2 linked regions of the Hydrogenophilus thermoluteolus genome follow. The protein of the gene in region 1 interacts with the protein of each later gene in a pairwise test. Links are inferred from orthologs where the notes say so. Each region holds a gene or a part of one and is shown on either strand. Other genes may lie near its edges.

Region 1 (8,855 bases):
TCAACATCGATTTTTTGCTGGGTTATTTGCATCGGCTGCTGGCGCGTCGCCCCGACCTCAAGGTGATCGTCACCAGTGCGACGCTGGACGCGGCGCGGTTTGCGCGCCATTTCGAAACGGTCGCCGGCGCTGTGCCGATCATCGAAGTGAGCGGCCGCCTCTACCCTGTCGCGGTGCGTTATCGTCCCATCGACGCGCTCGAAGAGAGCGAAGAACCGCTCTATGACGGCATCGTGGCGTGCGTGGCCGAGGCGTGGCAGGAAGGCCCTGGGGATATCCTGGTGTTTCTGCCTGGAGAGCGGGAAATTCGCGAGGCCCGCGCCGCGCTCGAAGCCGCGCACGCAACGATCAAACGCGAATTCGAGATCATTCCGCTCTTTGCCCGACAGTCGCCAACCGAACAGGCGCGGGTCTTTGCACGAAGCAAGCGCGCGCGCATCGTTCTGGCGACGAACGTCGCGGAGACTTCGCTCACCGTTCCCAATATCCGCTACGTGATCGATTCGGGGTTGGCGCGGATTCATCGCTACAACCCGCGCACGCGGGTGGCGCAACTCAAAATCGAACCGATCAGTCAAGCCGCTGCGCAGCAGCGCGCTGGCCGTTGTGGCCGCGTGATGGACGGGGTCTGCTTTCGCCTCTATAGCGAAAGCGATTTCGCTGCCCGAGCGCCGCATACCGACCCGGAGATCTTGCGCACCTCGCTTTCGGCGGTGGTGCTTCGGATGGCGGCGTTGCGCCTTGGGGAGGTCGATGATTTCCCGTTCCTCGATCCGCCGCCCTATCGCGCGGTGCAAGGGGCTTACCAAGAACTGATCGAACTCGGGGCGCTCGACGCGCAAACCCGCAAACTGACGCCAACGGGGACGCTGCTGGCGAAGTTACCGATCGACCCCCATCTGGCGCGGCTGCTCGTCGCGGGACATGAACTGGGGTGCCTCAAGGAGATGCGGATCCTTGCCGCGGCGCTTTCGGTTCCCGACCCCAGAGTGCGACCCGGCGACCGTGAGGCGCAAGCCGACCCGATGCACGCGCGGTTTCGCGGCAGTGACCGCGACGCCAAATCGGAATTTTGCTGGTACCTCAACCTCTGGTCGGCTTGGCAGGAGGTGATTCGCCACGAAAGCGGCAACAAACAGCGCCAGTGGGCGCAGCGCCACTTTCTGTCGTGGCTGCGCTTGCGCGAATGGCGCGAGGTGGAAGGACAACTGCACGCGCTCACCGGTGCGATGGGGTGGCGCGACAACGAACAACCCGCCACATACGAGGTGATCCATACTGCGCTCCTTACTGCGTTGCCGCACGGGGTCGGGCAGAAAGCGCGCGACGACAAACCCGAACTGCGTGGCAGCTATTTGGGGGCGAAAGGGGTTCGCTTCTGGCTCCATCCGCAAAGCGGTCCGCTGCGGCGCGCGCAACCGGCGTGGGTCTTGGCCGCCGAACGGGTCGAGACGACGAAACCCTACGCGCGGACCGTCGCCGCGATCGACCCGCGCTGGATCGAACGCGCAGTGCCGCACTTGATCGTGCGGGAAGTGGGTGAACCCCATTGGAACGGCCGTGCCGGCGAGGTGCGCGGACTGGAAAAGGGGACGCTCTTTGGCCTCACGGTCTATAGTGGCCGACCGGTTTCGTACCGCCACGTCGATCCCGCGCTTTGCCGTACGCTCTTTATTCGTGAAGGGCTGGTGGCTGGGAACCTGCCGCCGCAGCGCATCGCGCGGATGCCGTTTTTGCAGCACAATCTGGCGCTTGTTGCCGAACTGCGCGAACTCGAACAGCGGTTACGCCGACCCGATCTCGTCGATGAGGGGTGGCTCGAAGCGTTTTACGCAAGCAAAATTCCCGAAGACGTGGTCGATCTGGCCAGTTTCGAAGCGTGGCGACGCAACGCCGAGCGTGGTGATCCGAAATTACTCTTTCTGACACGGGAGATGCTCCTTTCCCGAGAAGCCGAAGGGGTGGTGAGCGAGCGTTTCCCGGCCACGTTCGATCTCTTCGGCCAGCCGCTGCCGCTTCGCTACGTTCATGATCCCGCGGCGCGCGACGACGGCGTGACGCTCACCGTCCCGGTGGCACTCTTGAACCAAATTCCAGCGGCGCGCTGTGAGTGGCTCGTGCCCGGAATGCTCGAAGAGAAGGTATTGCTGCTCATCAAGAGTTTGCCCAACAAACAGAAGCACCGCTTGCAACCGCACGCTGAGAGCGTGCAAGCGTTCCTTGCCGATTGCGCGGCGCACCCCGAATGGCGCAAGGAGTCGCTCACCGAGGTCCTGGCCCGTTGGGTGCAGGCGCGCACCGAAGTGGCGACGCTGCCAGCGCACTTTCGGCTCGAGACGCTGCCTGCCCACTGCTTCATGAATTTCCGCGTCGTCGATGCCCATGGCCGCGTCTTACGCGAAAGTCGTCAGTTGGACGCGCTCAAGCAAGCGCTTGGGCAAAAGGCGCGCGGGGCGTTTGCGGCGCTTGCCGAAGCGTGGCGGGCGCACGGCCGGAACGGCGCTGCGTCTGCAGGTACGGACGAAAACGCATCAGCCGGGTCTAAGACGGGGGGCGAACCCACGGACGCGCCCGACGCCAAGGGGCGCGCCAACCAGGGCGCGCGACGCGACGGCGGCGCTTCGGAGCCAAGAGAGACCCGCAGTACCGCGCCACTCCCCGAAGGCCCCGCGACCGAATGGATCTGGCCGGAGCTTCCGGAAATCGCCGAGGCGGTGGTCGCCGGGGTGGCGACCATCGGATTCCCGGCGCTCGACGACGCGGGCAGTAGCGGGGCGCGCCTCAAGCTTTTCGATACCGAAACGGCTGCCGCTGCCGCGCACCGTCGTGGGGTGCTGCGGTTGCTGCGCTTTGCCCTCAAAGAGGCGGTGCGCTCGGTCACCCGCAGCGACGCGTTCAAACGGCTGTCGATGGTCTGGTTGGCGCGCGAACGCCCTGAGGCGCTCGAAGAGACTGTGATCGAGGCGGCATTGCAAGAGGTGTGCCTGGCAGAACCGTTGCCGCGAACGCGCGCGGCATTCGACGAACGTGTCCAACAAGGGCGGGAGAAGTTCCTGTTGGTTGCCGACGCGATGATGCGCGCTGCGCTTGGCTGGTTCGAGCAGATCGCCGCGATCGAAAAACGGCTGGAGCGGATCGAGCGCGTTCACCCGGAGGTGGTCGCGGATATTCGGGCGCAGCTGGCAGCGCTCACCCCACCGGGGTTTTTGGCGCGCACCCCGTGGGCCCGGTTGCAGCACTACACGCGCTATCTCAAAGCGATTGTCGTTCGGCTCGACAAATTGGAAAAAGACCCGGCGCGTGACCGCAGGTGGCTGGCCGAATGGCAGCGTGCCGCGCTTCCGTGGCAAAAAGTGACGGCGAAGGCGCGTGGCGCGTGGCCTTCTTTTTGGACCGAATATCGCTGGTTGCTCGAAGAATTGCGTGTCGGGCTCTTTGCGTCCGAACTCAAAACGCCGATGCCGGTGAGCATCAAGCGGCTGGAGCGATTGTGGGCGCAGCAGGGGCATGGGTGATCGCTCTTGGTGACCATGCAATGGGTGGTCGCTATAATGGTTCCTTGATCAGGAGGGCGATCGTCATCTGTGGAAGGAGTGCATCATGGAGCGTTTACTCCGACGTCGCGTGGTGGGTATTGCAGCGGCGGCTTTGACCGGTCTGAGCTTCCCGGCATGGTCCGACGAACCGCTGACCGTTCGTGTTGCTCGGCTGTCACTCGGTACGGCAACACGCATTGCGACTGCGGCATTGCACCATTGCCGTGCGCAAGGGATTCAGGTGGGCGTCACGGTGGTCGATCGCAACGGCATCGTGCAGGTGGCGTTGCGTGACACACTGGCGCCGCCGATCACTTTGGAGATCAGCCGCGGCAAGGCCTATGCGGCAGCGATGTTCGGCGTACCGACCTCTGCGCTCAACGATCGGGCCAATACCCCCATTGGCCGTGTTCCCGGTGTCGTGATGTCGGCAGGAGCGTTGCCGGTGGAAGCTGGTGGGGTTTTTTACGGTGCGGTAGGCGTTTCGGGCGCGCCGAGTGGCACCACCGATGAGGCGTGTGCACAGGCGGGTATCGACGCCGTCCAGGCCGATCTGGAAATGAGCGATTGACGCGAAAGCGTGTCGGCACGCGTGGTGCGGCGCTGCTACCGCGAATGGTTCGTTTCGGGCGCTATCGTGAAGCGATTCGCTGCAGCGCCCACTTGATGGCTTCCGAGAGGGTCAGATCCGACGGCAGTTCGGCAACGAGCGGCGCGATCTGCGCCTCGCTGTAACCGAGCGCGACGAGCGCCGCGGCAACGTCGCGCGCGAGTTGCCACCGCGTCTCAGCGTCGCGTCCGTTGGGCGGGGGTGTCTCTGGCGTAGGCGCTTCCCCCTTGACGTCCCCTTTCTGTGCGCGGGTCTTCGCGGTGGTGGAGGTCGGTGGGGCAGACGCGGCATCGCCACCGAAGGGCAGAAGCGCCAGTTTGTCCTTGAGTTCCAGCAAGAGCCGTTCGGCGGTCTTTTTGCCGATGCCCGGAATCTTCACGAGCCGCGCACTCTGTTGTTCCGCCACCGCCCCTTTGAGTTCGCTCAAGGTGAGGTGCGAGAGCAGCGCAAGCGCGATCCGTGGTCCGACGCCGTTGATCCGGATCAGCAAACGAAACGCATCGCGTTCGGCGCGGGTAGCAAAACCGAAGAGTTGCTGTTCGTCGTCACGCACCACGTGGTGGGTGACAAGTCGCACGGTTTCGCCAGTAGCGGGCAGGGTGTAGAAGGTGCTCATCGGCACCCACACCTCGAAACCGACGCCGCCGGGGGTTTCGATGAGGACGGTTGGTGGGGTTTTCTCCCGCAACGTACCGGTCAGCGTCGCGATCATCGCAACGCGTCTCCGATGAGGGTCACCGCAAGCAGCAGCCCGTAGCCGTGTGCGGCTTGCAGCGTCGCGACGATCGCGGATCGCAGCGGCGAAAAGTCGGTCGTCTCGTTCCAGAGCGGCTGTTCGCGCACGAACGCGAACAGGATTCGGGTGGCGCAAAGCGCAGGAAGGAGCGCAGCAAGGGCGAAGAGTCCAAGCCACGGCAACAGCCCTGCGGCGGTGAGGAACAGGTGCAGCGCAAGCGCCCCCACCACGAGTAGCGGATAGCCCCAAGCGGCGTGGGCACCGAAGCGAACTGGCACGGTCCGTTTGTTGCCCGCCGCATCGGCGGGGGCGTCGGGGAATTGGTTGATATAGAGAATGTTCGCGACCAGTAGGCCGAAGGGGAGTCCCACCGCTACTGAAGCAAAGAGCGCCGTCTTAGTGAAAGCAGGCGTCAGCGGCGCGCCGATCACGGTGGCCGAGCCCGCCACCACCAGCGACCAGGCCACGGCGATCGCGATTTCGCCCATGCCGCGCGCAGAGAGCCGCAACGGCGGCGCCGAGTAGGCCCAGCCAACGAAGAGGCCGACCAGCCCGATACCGGCGAGCGCCACCGCGCGCATCGGTGCCACGGTGGCAAGCCACAAGGTGAGCGCGCATCCGCCGAGCGCGGTGATGAGAAAGAGCGCGACCGCAAAACGCACCAATTCCGTGCGGGTGAGCACCCCGTTTTGCAAAAAGCGGCTGCCGCCGGTGAAGGGGTAGAGGCGGGTGCGGTTGCAGCGATCTGTCGCCTCGTCACATGCGTCGTTGATCACGTTCGCGGCGGCGTGGGCGGTGAGCGCCAAAAGGAGCGTAAGGAGGAATAGCCCCACGGTGATCCCGATCTCTGCCGAGCCAAGCGGCGCCGCGTCTGTGGCAGCACCGTGCGCCGCGTGCCACATGGCGTAGGCACTACCCAACAAGACACCGATTGCGGTGATGGTGAAAAAGGCCGGGCGCGTCGCCAGAAAGTAGGTCTTGGCGAGCGAAGCACGCCAGCTTGGGTGCGGTTCTGCCGCATCGAGTTCGAGCGAACGGGTCATAGCGGTTGACCTTTGGTTTCCAAACGGCGGTTAGCGTACCACGATGTCGTAGTGTTCGGGGGGGTAGTCCGCTTCGCCGCGCAACGCGATCGGTTTGCCCAGAAATTCGCTGGCCATCGCAAGCGCCTGCGCGTGCTCCTCTTCGAAAAGGCGCACGACGGCGGGGGCCGCGAGGATCAGAAACTCCTGGACATGGGGAAACTGCCGCGCTTCGCGCACCAGTTCGCGCAGGATTTCGAAACAGACCGTTTCGGCGGTCTTGACGAAACCGCGCCCCGCACAGGTCGGGCACGGTTCGCAGAGTTGTTGCGACAGCGATTCGCGGGTGCGTTTGCGGGTGAGTTCGACGAGCCCCAGTTGCGTAAAGCCGCTTACGGTCGTTTTGGTGGGGTCGCGCGCGAGCGCCTTCTGGAACGCTTCCAGAACGCGTTCGCGGTGTTCGGGAAGCGTCATGTCGATGAAGTCGACCAAAATGATGCCACCCAGGTTACGGAGGCGCAGTTGGCGCGCGATCGTTTGCGCCGCTTCCAGATTGGTTTTGAGGATCGTCTCGTCGAAACTCTTCGCGCCGACGAACGCGCCGGTATTGACGTCGATCGTGGTGAGCGCTTCGGTCTGGTCGAAAATGAGATAGCCGCCCGATTTGAGCTCGACCCGTCGCGCCAACGCCCGCTCGATCTCCTCTTCGACGTGGCAGCGGGCAAAAAGAGGGCGTTCGCCGCGGTAGAGTTCGATGAGTGGCAATACGTGCGGCGCGTAGCGTTGCGCGAACGCGATCATGCGCTGCGCGTTTTCACGGGAGTCGACCTGGATCCGGACGGTGTGGCGGTCGGCGAGATCGCGCACCGCGCGCAACACCAGGTCCAATTCATCATAGAGGAGCGCAGGGGCGCGCACAGCCCCTGCTTTCTGTTGAATCTCTTGCCAAACCTGCTCGAGGTACGCGATATCGGCAGCAAGCTGCTCGTCGCTTGCTTCGAGCGCGTTGGTGCGGACGATGAAGCCGCCTGACAGGTGACTCGGCCGCAATGCGGTGAGCCGCGCGCGCAACGCTTCCCGGGCGTGTTCGTCTTCGATCTTTTGCGAAATGCCGATCTGGCCGTCGTCGTGCGGAAGATAAACGAGAAAGCGGCCCGCGAGCGAGAGCTGCATCGTGAGCCGCGCCCCTTTGCTGCCGATCGGGTCTTTGACGATTTGAACAGTGATCTCTTCCCCTTCGCGCAACAGCCGCTCGATGCGTGGCATTTCGCCCCGAGTCACTTCGGCACCGCTCGGGAGCAGATCGGTCACGTGCAGGAACGCGGTTCGCTCGAGTCCAACGTCGACGAACGCCGATTGCATCCCCGGCAGGACGCGAACCACTTTGCCGCGGTAGATGTTGCCCACGAGCCCGCGACGGCTGGCCCGTTCGATGTGGAGTTCTTGCACGGTGCCGTTTTCGACGACGGCGATTCGCGTCTCCTGCGGGGTGCAGTTCACCAGCAGCTCACGTTGGAGCTCTGGGGGTTCGATCAGGGTTGGCGGCGTTCCAAGTTGCGTCACGGGTTCAGACGGCATAGCGGCATCCTCATTCGGGAAGGCTCGCAACGCAATGGGGGCCGAGCCCGAAGCGGGCCAAAAGCTCGGCGGTTTCGAAAAGCGGCAGCCCAATGATTCCCGAGGCGCTGCCGCGGATTTCCGGGATGAACGCTGCGGCCGCTCCTTGGTAGGCGTAGGCGCCTGCTTTGTCGAGCGGTTCGCCGCTGGCGACGTACGCGGTGATCCACGCTTGCGGAAGGGGCGCGAAGCGGACGGTGGAGCGCGAGACGGCGTATTCCATGCGGTTGCCGTCGGTGAGCGCCACCGCGGTGATCACGTCGTGGGTGGTGTCGGAGAGCGCACGCAGCATTGCGACGGCGTCGTCGGCATCCTTGGGTTTGCCCAGAATTCTGCCAGCGAGCGCTACTGTGGTGTCCGCCCCCAAAACCACAGCGGCTGGGGCTGACGTCACTTCGCATGGGGCGCTGCGCTGGGACCAGGCGTCCCAGCCGGCGCGCGCTTTGGCACAGGCAAGGCGAATGGCATACTGTTGCGCCGTTTCGTGCGCAAGCGGCGTCTCGTCGACCCACTCTGCGTTGTTGGTTGTGGGCAACACCGTGAAGGGAACGCGCAGTTGTTCGAGCAGCGCCTGCCGCCGCGGGCTTTGGGACGCAAGGTAGAGGCGCGGTGGGGCATTCATTCCGTTGCTCCTCCGCGGTGATACGGATGGCCCGCGAGCAGGCTCCACGCGCGGTAGAGCGCTTCGGCGACGATCACCCGCACGAGCGCGTGCGGGAGCGTCAACCGAGAGAGTTGCCACAGTTCGTCCGCTTCGCGGCGAAAAGCGTCGGTGAACCCGTCGGGACCGCCGATCACGAACGCAACTGGGCGCGCGGCGTCGCGCCACACCGCCAGTTTCGCGGCAAGCGTTTCGGTAGTCCACGCGGCGCCCCGTTCGTCGAGCGCTACCAACCGACTCCCGGCGGGAATCCGCGCGCGCAGCCGTTCGCACTCGCGGGCTCGGGCGCGTTCGCGTTCCGCAGCACAGTCACTGCTGCGCAGTTCCGCTTTGAGTTCGACAAGTTCGAGCCCCCATGCTGGCGGCAGACGTTTGGCGTAGTCGGCAAAGCCTTCTCGAACCCATTGTGGGGGGCGGTGGCCGATCGTGTACAGGGTGAAAAAGGCCATTTCAGCACATTGCGTTCGCGGTTGCGGGGTCAGCCGGTGGGGATGCGTTCATTCGGTTGCCGACGGATGAGGTTCGCCCAACGCGTTTTGGGGCGGGGTGACGTTCGCAGCAGCCACCCGTGTTGCGGGGGGCATGCCCCACAGCTCTTCGAGGCGGTAGTAACGTCGAACCGCAGGGAGCATCACGTGGATCACCACGGGGCCGAGGTCGACGAGGACCCATT
Region 2 (8,808 bases), 320 kb from region 1 along the record:
CCAACTTTTCCTCGAGGTTCGCACCGGCTGCCGCTTCGAACCGCAGCCAAACCGTGTCGTCGCTGGGCGCGGTAGGGGCGGTCGTTTCCGCGAGCCATAGGTTACCCCGGCGCGCCAACTGCCGCATGTGCACGCGGCGCAGGGGTTCGCCGGGCTGCGCGGCACGCCAATCGCCCCAATCCACCCCTTCGCCCGGCTGCTCGCGCCCGAGTGCCAAAGCGGTGGCGCGCGGCGTGAACGTGCGGGGCAGCGGTGGAGCGTCGGGCAACGGTCGTGGTACCGCCCATGCGGTAAGCGGCGGGTGCCAAACCGCCCAGGCACGAAAAAGCCCCCACGGTAAGGTCGTCGAAAGGGCGAAGCAGGGCGCCGGGTACGCACCGCGGCGGTGCGTAGGGAGCGCCAACGTCACGGCCCCTGCGGCGCCGTCGAAGAGCACCCGGCGGGCAACTACGTGACCGTCTGGCGTTACCGCACTCACGGTCAAGGCGCTTCCTTGCGCGTCGAGCGGGGCGTGCCAGTGCAGGGTCCAGGTGACGGGGTCGCCGGCGAAGACCCATTCGGGCGGTTGTGCCGTGAACGTGACACCGTGCGCGACGCGCACCGTCTGCACCGCAGCGGTGACCCCGAACGCCGAGGTGACGAAGAGGAGGAGATAGGCAAGCGACAACTGGTAGTTCGCCGCAAAAAGAAAGAGCGCAACGAGCGCACCGCCGTAGACCCAGCCAAACGGGGTGGGCAGCAGGAACACCTGCCATGCGTTCCACTGCCAGCGCGTACCGCGGTGGCGGCGGCGTACCCAGCGCGGCCAGTGGATCCAGCGGGGTGGCAAAGGCGATGCGGGGGCAACCGTGTCGGCAGAAGGCATCACAGGGTCTTGCTGATCACAAGGTTCGCTGGGTGGGCGTCAATGGGGTACCGGCGTGGTCGTGAGCAACTCGACGGCAACCGCTTCGGGCGTCTGGGCCGCGTCAGCCTTGGCCCACAGGCGATGGGCAGTGGCGGCACGAAAGACGGCCTGCAGGTCGTCGGGCAACACGAACGTCCGTTCACTGAGAAAGGCCCAAGCACGGGAAAGTTCCAGCAGTTGCACCACCGCGCGGGGACTCAACCCCAGCTTCAGCGCGGGATGACGGCGCGAAGCCGCCGCGAGATCGAGCGCGTAGTCGATGAGCGCCTCGCGAACGGTGACCGTGCGTACCTGCGCGCGCCACGCCAAAAACGTCTCCCGGGTCACATGCGCTGGTGGTGTGGCAACCGCTTCGCTGCAGTCCAACGCGTGGCGGACGAGTTGCCGCTCCGCGGCGCGCGGCGGGTAGCCGAGCGTCAGCCGCACCGCAAAGCGGTCGAGCTGCCCTTCGGGTAGCGGGTTTGCGCCGATCTGCGACAGCGGGTTTTGCGTCGCGATGAGCAGAAACGGATCGGGAAGCGGGTGGATTTGCCCTTCGATACTCACCTGCCGCTCCTGCATCGCCTCGAGGAGCGCGCTCTGCGTCTTGGGGTTGGCGCGGTTGAGCTCGTCGAAGAGCACCACTTCGCTGAAAATGGGTCCGGGGACGAAACGCAGTTCGGCTTTCGCCGCGTCCCAGACGAGTCCCCCGGTGATGTCGGCAGGCAACAAGTCTGGTGTCCCTTGGAGCCGCTGCCAAGAAAAGCCAAACGCGGTCGCGAGCGCCCGCGCCAGCGTCGTTTTCCCCACGCCGGGCAGATCTTCGATCAACACGTGCCCATCGGCAAGCCAAGCCGCGAGCGCTAAGCGCAGCGCTGCTCCTTTGCCAAAGAGCGTGGTTTCCAGCTGCGCGCACAGGGCTGCTGGGGTGGCAATGGTGGGCGTCTTCGAACCTGCGGCGGAGGTGTGGGGGGGTGCGCGCATGGTCGTCACCGTTGCTCCCCGTTTCGGCTCAATTGCGCCAGCGCCGCGGCGTCCCAGCGCAGCCGTCCTTTGCGCCGAGTGACGCCGGAAACGTTGGCGAGCGCCGCGGCGGCAAGCGGATGGCGGCTCTGGTGGGCATGGCAGATCGCGCAGGCAAGCGCGTCCGCGGCGTCGGGTGGTGGCGGTTCGGCAAGCGCCAAAAGCCGCCGCACCATCTCCTGCACTTGCACTTTCTGCGCTTTACCGTAGCCGACCACCGCCTGTTTCACTTGCAATGCGGTGTATTCCGCGACTGGCGCGCCGCTGCGGGTCGCTGCGGCAAGGAGCGCCCCCCGCGCCTGTCCCAAGAGGAGTGTGGCTTGCGCGTTGGTATTGACGAAGACCTGTTCGACCGCGATCGCGTCGGGGGCGTATTTGGTAATGAGCGCGGTGAGCGCATCGAAGAGCGCCGCGAGCCGCTCCGGGAGTGGTGCCGCGGTGGGGGCGGTGATCACGCCGTGCGCAAGGTGGGCAAGCTGCGCGCCGTCGCACCGAATCACGCCATAACCGGTGCGGCGCAACCCCGGATCGACACCCAAGAGCGTTTGCCCGCGCGTCATTCGCTTTCGTCGAAAACCGCCGAGGTATAGACGGCTTGCACGTCGTCCAGACTTTCGAGCGCATCCAGGAGCTTGCGCATCTTCGCGGCGTCGTCACCCGTGAGCTCGATCTCGTTCTGCGCTTTCCATACCACCTCGGCGGCAGCGGGCTCGAGCCCAGCCGCGACGAGCGCGGCTTTCACCTTGTCGAGCTCGTACGGCGGAGTGATCACCTCGATCGAACCGTCTTCATGGGTGAGCACGTCGTCTGCGCCTGCTTCCAGCGCCACTTCCAACACCTTGTCTTCGGGTGTCTCTGGCGGCAGGATGATTTGACCACAATGGGTGAACTGAAACGCCACACACCCTTCGGTACCCAGGTTGCCGCCATGTTTGGCGAAGGCGTGGCGCACTTCGGCCACGGTGCGGGTACGGTTGTCGGTCATGCAGTCGACGATCACCGCCGCGCCGCCCGGGCCGTACCCTTCGTAGCGCACCTCTTCGTAGCTGACCCCTTCGAGTTCCCCCGTCCCGCGCTTGATCGCCCGCTCGATGTTCTCCGCCGGCATGTTGTGCTCTTTCGCTTTTTCGATCGCTGCACGCAGCCGCGGGTTGAACTCCGGGTCACCGCCGCCGTTGCGCGCCGCGACGGTGATTTCCCGGATCAGCCGGGTGAAAATCTGTCCGCGCTTGGCGTCTTGGCGCTCTTTACGAAAGCGGATATTTGCCCATTTGGAGTGTCCAGCCATGACTCAAGCCTCCATTTCGCTCGTTGTCTTTGCGCTACCGCCCGATTATACTTCCCCTTTTGGCGCGCACTGCGAACGATCATGGCTGGCGAGCTTGGGCATCTGGTTCATCTCTTCCTGCACGGCCCTCAGGCGCAACAACCCAAAAAAGGGGCGAGCGCATCGCCACGTCCGGCGCGTGAATCGCTTGCGTTCGCGCAGCTTGAGCGCATTGCCGAAGCGCAGACCGAACCGCCAACCGACGGCGAACGGCTGGTCTTCGACGTCGACGTAATTCACCACGAAGTGCGCTGGAGCGCGTGGCGCACCCGGGCGCACAAACGCGACGCGCACCGCCTCATCCGCGGTACCGCGGTGAGTTGGGAGGCGCGTCATCTGCTCGTTGGCTTGGAGGGCCATCTGACCCTGGCCGATCTCTACGGCCTGCTCTTTGCCGAAGCAACCCAAGTAAGTGCGATGCTTTCCGTGCCGCAGTGGCTGGGTGAGGCGCTCAAAGCGATCGTCGCAAGCGGCCGCGCCTATTGGGGCGACCACACCTACGGCCTGCCCCTGACCTGGAGCGAAACGCAACCCGTCCTGGGTTGGCAATGGCGGGAAGACGCGCGCGGCCGCTTCTGCGGCGCGTACCGCATCCCGGACGAACTGGAAGGCTGCTTGCTGATCACCAACACCTGGCCGTGGCACTACCTCTGCCCCCGCACGCGCCGCGTCGGAGCGTTTGCGCTCCCCGAAGGAGTCTCATGGGCGCAATTTGCGCAGTTGCAGACGTTGCCCGCGATCCCGCCCGAGGTGGTCGATCCATTCGCGCGCCGCTGGCGCGAGGTGTTGCCCGCCGAACTGCCGCCCCCCAAACCGGTAGCGCAGATCTCGGTGCCCGACGCGCCGCGTTTTCTTCTGCATCTCACCACCAGCGACGGGGGGCAGCGGCAGATCGAACCGCAAGTGGTCTATGGCCCGGTGACGGTGTTCGCGGACGGAACGCTCAGCCACCCCTTTGGCGAAGCGGTTTTGACCGTCCCAAAACGGCGCCGCGACCGCGAACGGGTTTGGTTCGACGCGGTGGCGCTCTTTGCCGGCGAACCGCGCGCCGTGGCAACGGAGTACCGGCGCCTTACGCCGCGCTGGTCTGCTGCGCAGTGGCTCGAACTGCGTGACCAACCACCCGCTGCGTTGGCCGAGTTTGATCCCAGTATCGTCTCGGAACCCGATTTTTGGCCCGAAACGGTAGAAGCGCGCTTCACCGAAGTGAAACTCATGCCGCTTGTCGACGAACCGGACTGGTTCGAATGGCAAGGCAACGTCATCCTGGACGAATCGACGCGTGTGCCGGTGGAGACGATCGCCGCTGAGGTTTTCGCGCGCTACGGCGCAGACGGTTGGCCCGAAGCGCTCATCTTCGATCTCCCCGGGACAACCAACCGCTGCGCGCGCGTGCCGCTCGCGCCGCTCGAACCGGTGTTGCGCGTCGCGGCGGAGTTGCTGAGCCGCGAACCCCACCGCAAAGGGCGGGCGCGCGTTTCCCGCTTCGACGTGGCGCTGCTCGAAGCGATTCCCGAACCCCTCTGGCCCGAAAAACCGCCGGCATTCGCTTCGATGCTCGACGAGCTGCACACCCACGGTGGCCCCGCGCCGGTCGAGATCCCCGCGACGCTCACCGTGGCGCTGCGTCCCTATCAGCACCAGGGTGTGGCCTGGCTGCAATTCTGGCGGCGCCATCGGCTGCACGGAATTTTGGCCGACGACATGGGGCTGGGGAAGACGCTCCAGGCGCTCACCCATCTGGAGATCGAGCGGCTTGCGGGGCGGCTCACCGCGCCGGCGCTCGTCGTCGCCCCCACGAGCCTCATCGGCAACTGGCTGCGCGAAACGGCGCGCTTTGCCCCCGAACTGCGCGTCGCGGCGTGGCACGGCGCCGAGCGCGACAACACCCTAGCTACGCTCGGGGCGCACCACCTGGTGGTCACCTCATACGCCTTGTTGTGGCGCGACATCGAGCGGTTGCGCGCGCAGCGCTGGTCGGTGGTGATCCTCGACGAAGCGCAGGCGATCAAGAACCCGCGTGCACGGGTGGCGCAATGTGCGCGGCAGCTCTTCGCAGAACAGCGGTTGTGCCTCACCGGCACCCCGATGGAAAACCACCTGGGCGAACTCTGGGCGCTTTTCGATTTCCTCATGCCCGGTTTCTTGGGGCCGCGCGAATCGTTCACCCGCCACTACCGCACCCCGATCGAAAAACACCACGACACGGAGCGCTTGGCGCTTCTGCGTCGCCGCATCCGGCCTTTTCTCCTGCGCCGCACCAAAGCGGAAGTGGCGCAGGAACTGCCGCCCAAGAGCGAAATCGTCGAAAGCGTGATCCTGGGAGAAAAACAGGCCAAAATCTATGAGGCGATCCGCATCGCGATGGAGGCGCGTGTGCGTCAGGCCCTTGCCGAAAAGGGGCTTGCGAAAAGCCAGATCACGGTACTCGACGCGCTTTTGAAACTGCGCCAGTGCTGCTGTGACCCGACACTCGTTGACGCGCCGCAGGCGAAACGGGTGGATGAGTCGGCGAAACTCGATTGGCTCGACGCCACGCTCCCAGAACTGGTGGAAGAGGGGCGCAAAGTGCTCATCTTTTCGCAATTCGTGCAGCTCCTCAAACGGGTGGAAGCGCGCCTCGCCGCGCAGGGTATCCCCTACGCGATGCTCACCGGCACCACCCGCCGCCGCGACGAGGTAGTTGCCCGCTTTCAACGCGGCGAAGTGCCCGTCTTCCTCATCAGCCTCAAGGCAGGCGGCACCGGGCTCAACCTCACCGAGGCTGACACCGTGATCCTCCTGGATCCGTGGTGGAACCCCGCGGTGGAAGCGCAAGCGATCGACCGCGCCCACCGCATCGGCCAGGACAAACCGGTCTTCATCTACAAACTCATCTGCGCCAACACCGTGGAAGAGCAGATCCTGAAACTGCAAGCGCAGAAAGCGGCGCTCGCGGCCGCTGCAACCGGAAGCGAAGGGCAGGGCGGCTGGACGCTCACCGAAGCGGAGATCGCCGCGCTCTTTGCGGTGACGCCGGTGGGGGGGAGAGAGGCACGGTAGTGAAACGGCAGGGCACACCCTCAAAGACTATCTCACCCACGAAGGGATCACCGAACTGGTGGGCGCACGCAGCACCTTGCGCGAAGCGTTCCAACTGGGACTGATCGATGACGGCGAAGGGTGGCTGGCGATGGTCGACGCCCGCAACCGCACCAGCCACACCTACGACGAGGCGCTTGCCCACGCGATCGCCGACGCGGTGATCACCCGCTTTTATCCCCTCTTCCTGGTGCTTCAAGAGACACTTGCTGCGCGATGAAACCGACCGCCTCTGGAACCGCACCGCCCCTTGGCGGCTTCTCTCCGGGAACGCTCGAGATGCTGCGGGCAATCCTGGCAACGGAACCGTGCGTCGTGCGCGCGATTCTTTTCGGTTCCCGCGCCAAAGGCACCCACCGCCCCGGTTCCGACATCGACTTGGCGCTCGAAGCGCCAACGCTCGACCTCTTCGCGCTGGGGCGACTCGCACGTGCGTTCGAAGAGTCCCCCTTACCGTACCAAGTCGACCTCTGCTGGCTCGACGCGGTGACGAACCCCGACCTGCGCGCCCATATAGCGCGGGTGGGGAAGGTGGTCTATGAGCGGGATGCTGTTAACAAAAGTGCGCAGGATTGTTAACACGCACGACGCCTCCGCCACGCACAACACGGACGCCACCAAGCGGTACAAAACAAAAAATCTTTTTGCAAGAAGCAATTGGCTGTTATTGCCGCTAAGCATTCGTGTTTGGCACGGTTATTGCTTTACTCTAGGTGCGGACGCATGGGGCGTTCCGAACTGTTCTAACGCATAGGAGGTAATCATGAAACGGGTACAACAGGGTTTTACCCTTATTGAGCTGATGATTGTCGTTGCGATCATCGGGATTTTGGCGGCGGTGGCGATTCCCCAATATAGGTCTTATACGAAAAAATCAGCGGAAAATGCCTGTTTGGCGGAAGCAAAGGGCTACGCCAATGCGATTGTGGCGGCGATAGCAAATAACGATTCGTCGCTTCTACCTAATTCAGGTACACTACCAAATACTGGTGCTTGCCAATCGTGGAACCCGACAACAGTGACGCTCAGTGACACAACGCTCACCGGAACCCCAAGAAGCCCTGGAACAAAAACCGCGGTCTGTCAGCTTAATTCCGGTAACTGTAGCTTGAGTGGAACGTAACCGGATTTCCCCAAGAGCTCTTCACCTGCAGGGTGCCGGTAGGCACCCTGTTTTTTCTTGGTAATCAGCCATGATCGACCTAAAACGGCTTTTCTGCTTGTTTGCTGTTGCCGGGGCTGTGCTGCTGCTAGGACTCGCGTTCGTCTTCCCGCTCCACCTCGCGCCATGGACAACATTCCACAACGAATTTCTTTTCGCTGCCGCGGTACTGCTGCTGGCATCGGTTCACCTGGATCACGCCCCACGTATCGATATTGCCTTCCATAGTATTTGTGCAGTTATTATACTGATGGCAGCCATGCACACGATCTGGGGGGAATCGCCGCTGGATCAGGCGTGGATATTGGGGGTATATGTTTTTATCGCGCTGCTGTCATTCCATATTGGCGCGCAGCGGAAGGATGCCAGTCATATGGACGGCATTTTTTGGGCAGTAGCGTTATCCGCGGCTCTTTCCGCGCTGATTGCGTTTTTGCAATGGGTGGGCGTTTTTGCCAAAGGGGACTGGGATCCGGCATTTTTCTTTCCCAGCCCTGGCGGGGGGCGCACTGCTTCCAATATTGCCCAAGCCAACAATTTTGGCACGCTACTGATTCTCGGTCTCTGGAGTTGTTTGTTCTTGCTTCAGCGGGCGTATGAGCGACCGCACATGCGTCGGTTGGCGGAGTGGGCCACCGGAGGAACTCTGGTATTGCTGGTACTGGGTATATACCTGAGCGGCTCACGCACTGCAATGCTCAATTTGATTCTTGCCCCCATCTTCGTGGCAGGGTGGCTATGGATACGACAGCGCTCCATTCGATCTAAGCTACTGATTTGGACGATCGCGCCTATCGTTTTGTTGTTGGTATTGCAGGTGCTAATGCCGCCGTTGTCAGAGTGGCTTGGGTTGCCACAACCTCCTGAGGATCGATCCCTCACCAGCGATAGTTCTCGACTGCGGTTGTGGGCGATGGTCTGGGCCAGCATTCTGGATTCCCCTTGGTGGGGGCATGGCCTAACCGCGATGGCCGAGACGCATCTGCGTCTTAGCCCCATCTACGGTGCCTTCGACTATCGAATTGCGGCACACGCCCACAACACAGTGCTTGATTTGCTGCTCATGTTTGGTATTCCTGTGGGCGGAGCAGTTGCTGTCGGTGTGGTATGGCTGTGGTGGCGGGCATGGCGAGCGGCCCGAGAGCCGGCCCAACTGTTTGCATGGCTGATGTGCTCGGCCATGTTCGTACACGCTTTGTTGGAATATCCGTTGCACTACGGTTTTTTTCTGTGGTTGTTGTGCCTGCTTCTTGGATATCTAGTCGGTAAGTCGGGGCAGCCGGTGACGTTGCGCCGCTCTGTGCTGACTGGCGTGATGTGGTTGGTGTT

Evidence for each region.
Region 2: the proteins of ruvA (region 1) and ruvC interact in binary tests that used the Escherichia coli proteins (3 or more experiments, as listed by UniProt). The link is inferred for Hydrogenophilus thermoluteolus from one-to-one orthologs.

The regions. Positions count from the first base shown.
Region 1 is NZ_AP018558.1:240,358-249,212, forward strand. What follows is about bases 3,014-6,012. They hold ruvA (Holliday junction branch migration protein RuvA), read right to left. Parts: upstream 4,859-6,012; coding sequence 4,169-4,858; downstream 3,014-4,168. Other genes in these bases: hrpA (ATP-dependent RNA helicase HrpA), read left to right, coding at 3,014-3,515; HPTL_RS01100 (GlcG/HbpS family heme-binding protein), read left to right, coding at 3,601-4,107; HPTL_RS01110 (prenyltransferase), read right to left, coding at 4,855-5,925; rng (ribonuclease G), read right to left, coding at 5,956-6,012. In the rest of the region: more of hrpA, read left to right, coding at 1-3,013; more of rng, read right to left, coding at 6,013-7,482; HPTL_RS01120 (Maf family protein), read right to left, coding at 7,493-8,143; 23S rRNA (pseudouridine(1915)-N(3))-methyltransferase RlmH, read right to left, coding at 8,140-8,631; rsfS (ribosome silencing factor), read right to left, coding at 8,680-8,855. UniProt on the Escherichia coli protein: The RuvA-RuvB-RuvC complex processes Holliday junction (HJ) DNA during genetic recombination and DNA repair.
Region 2 is NZ_AP018558.1:558,867-567,674, forward strand. The notes cover bases 673-3,624. They hold ruvC (crossover junction endodeoxyribonuclease RuvC), read right to left. Parts: upstream 2,470-3,624; coding sequence 1,876-2,469; downstream 673-1,875. Other genes in these bases: HPTL_RS02725 (DUF58 domain-containing protein), read right to left, coding at 673-865; HPTL_RS02730 (AAA family ATPase), read right to left, coding at 905-1,870; HPTL_RS02740 (YebC/PmpR family DNA-binding transcriptional regulator), read right to left, coding at 2,466-3,197; HPTL_RS02745 (DEAD/DEAH box helicase), read left to right, coding at 3,279-3,624. Also shown: more of HPTL_RS02725, read right to left, coding at 1-672; more of HPTL_RS02745, read left to right, coding at 3,625-6,278; HPTL_RS02755 (nucleotidyltransferase family protein), read left to right, coding at 6,534-6,896; HPTL_RS11530 (pilin), read left to right, coding at 7,081-7,440; HPTL_RS02765 (PglL family O-oligosaccharyltransferase), read left to right, coding at 7,511-8,808.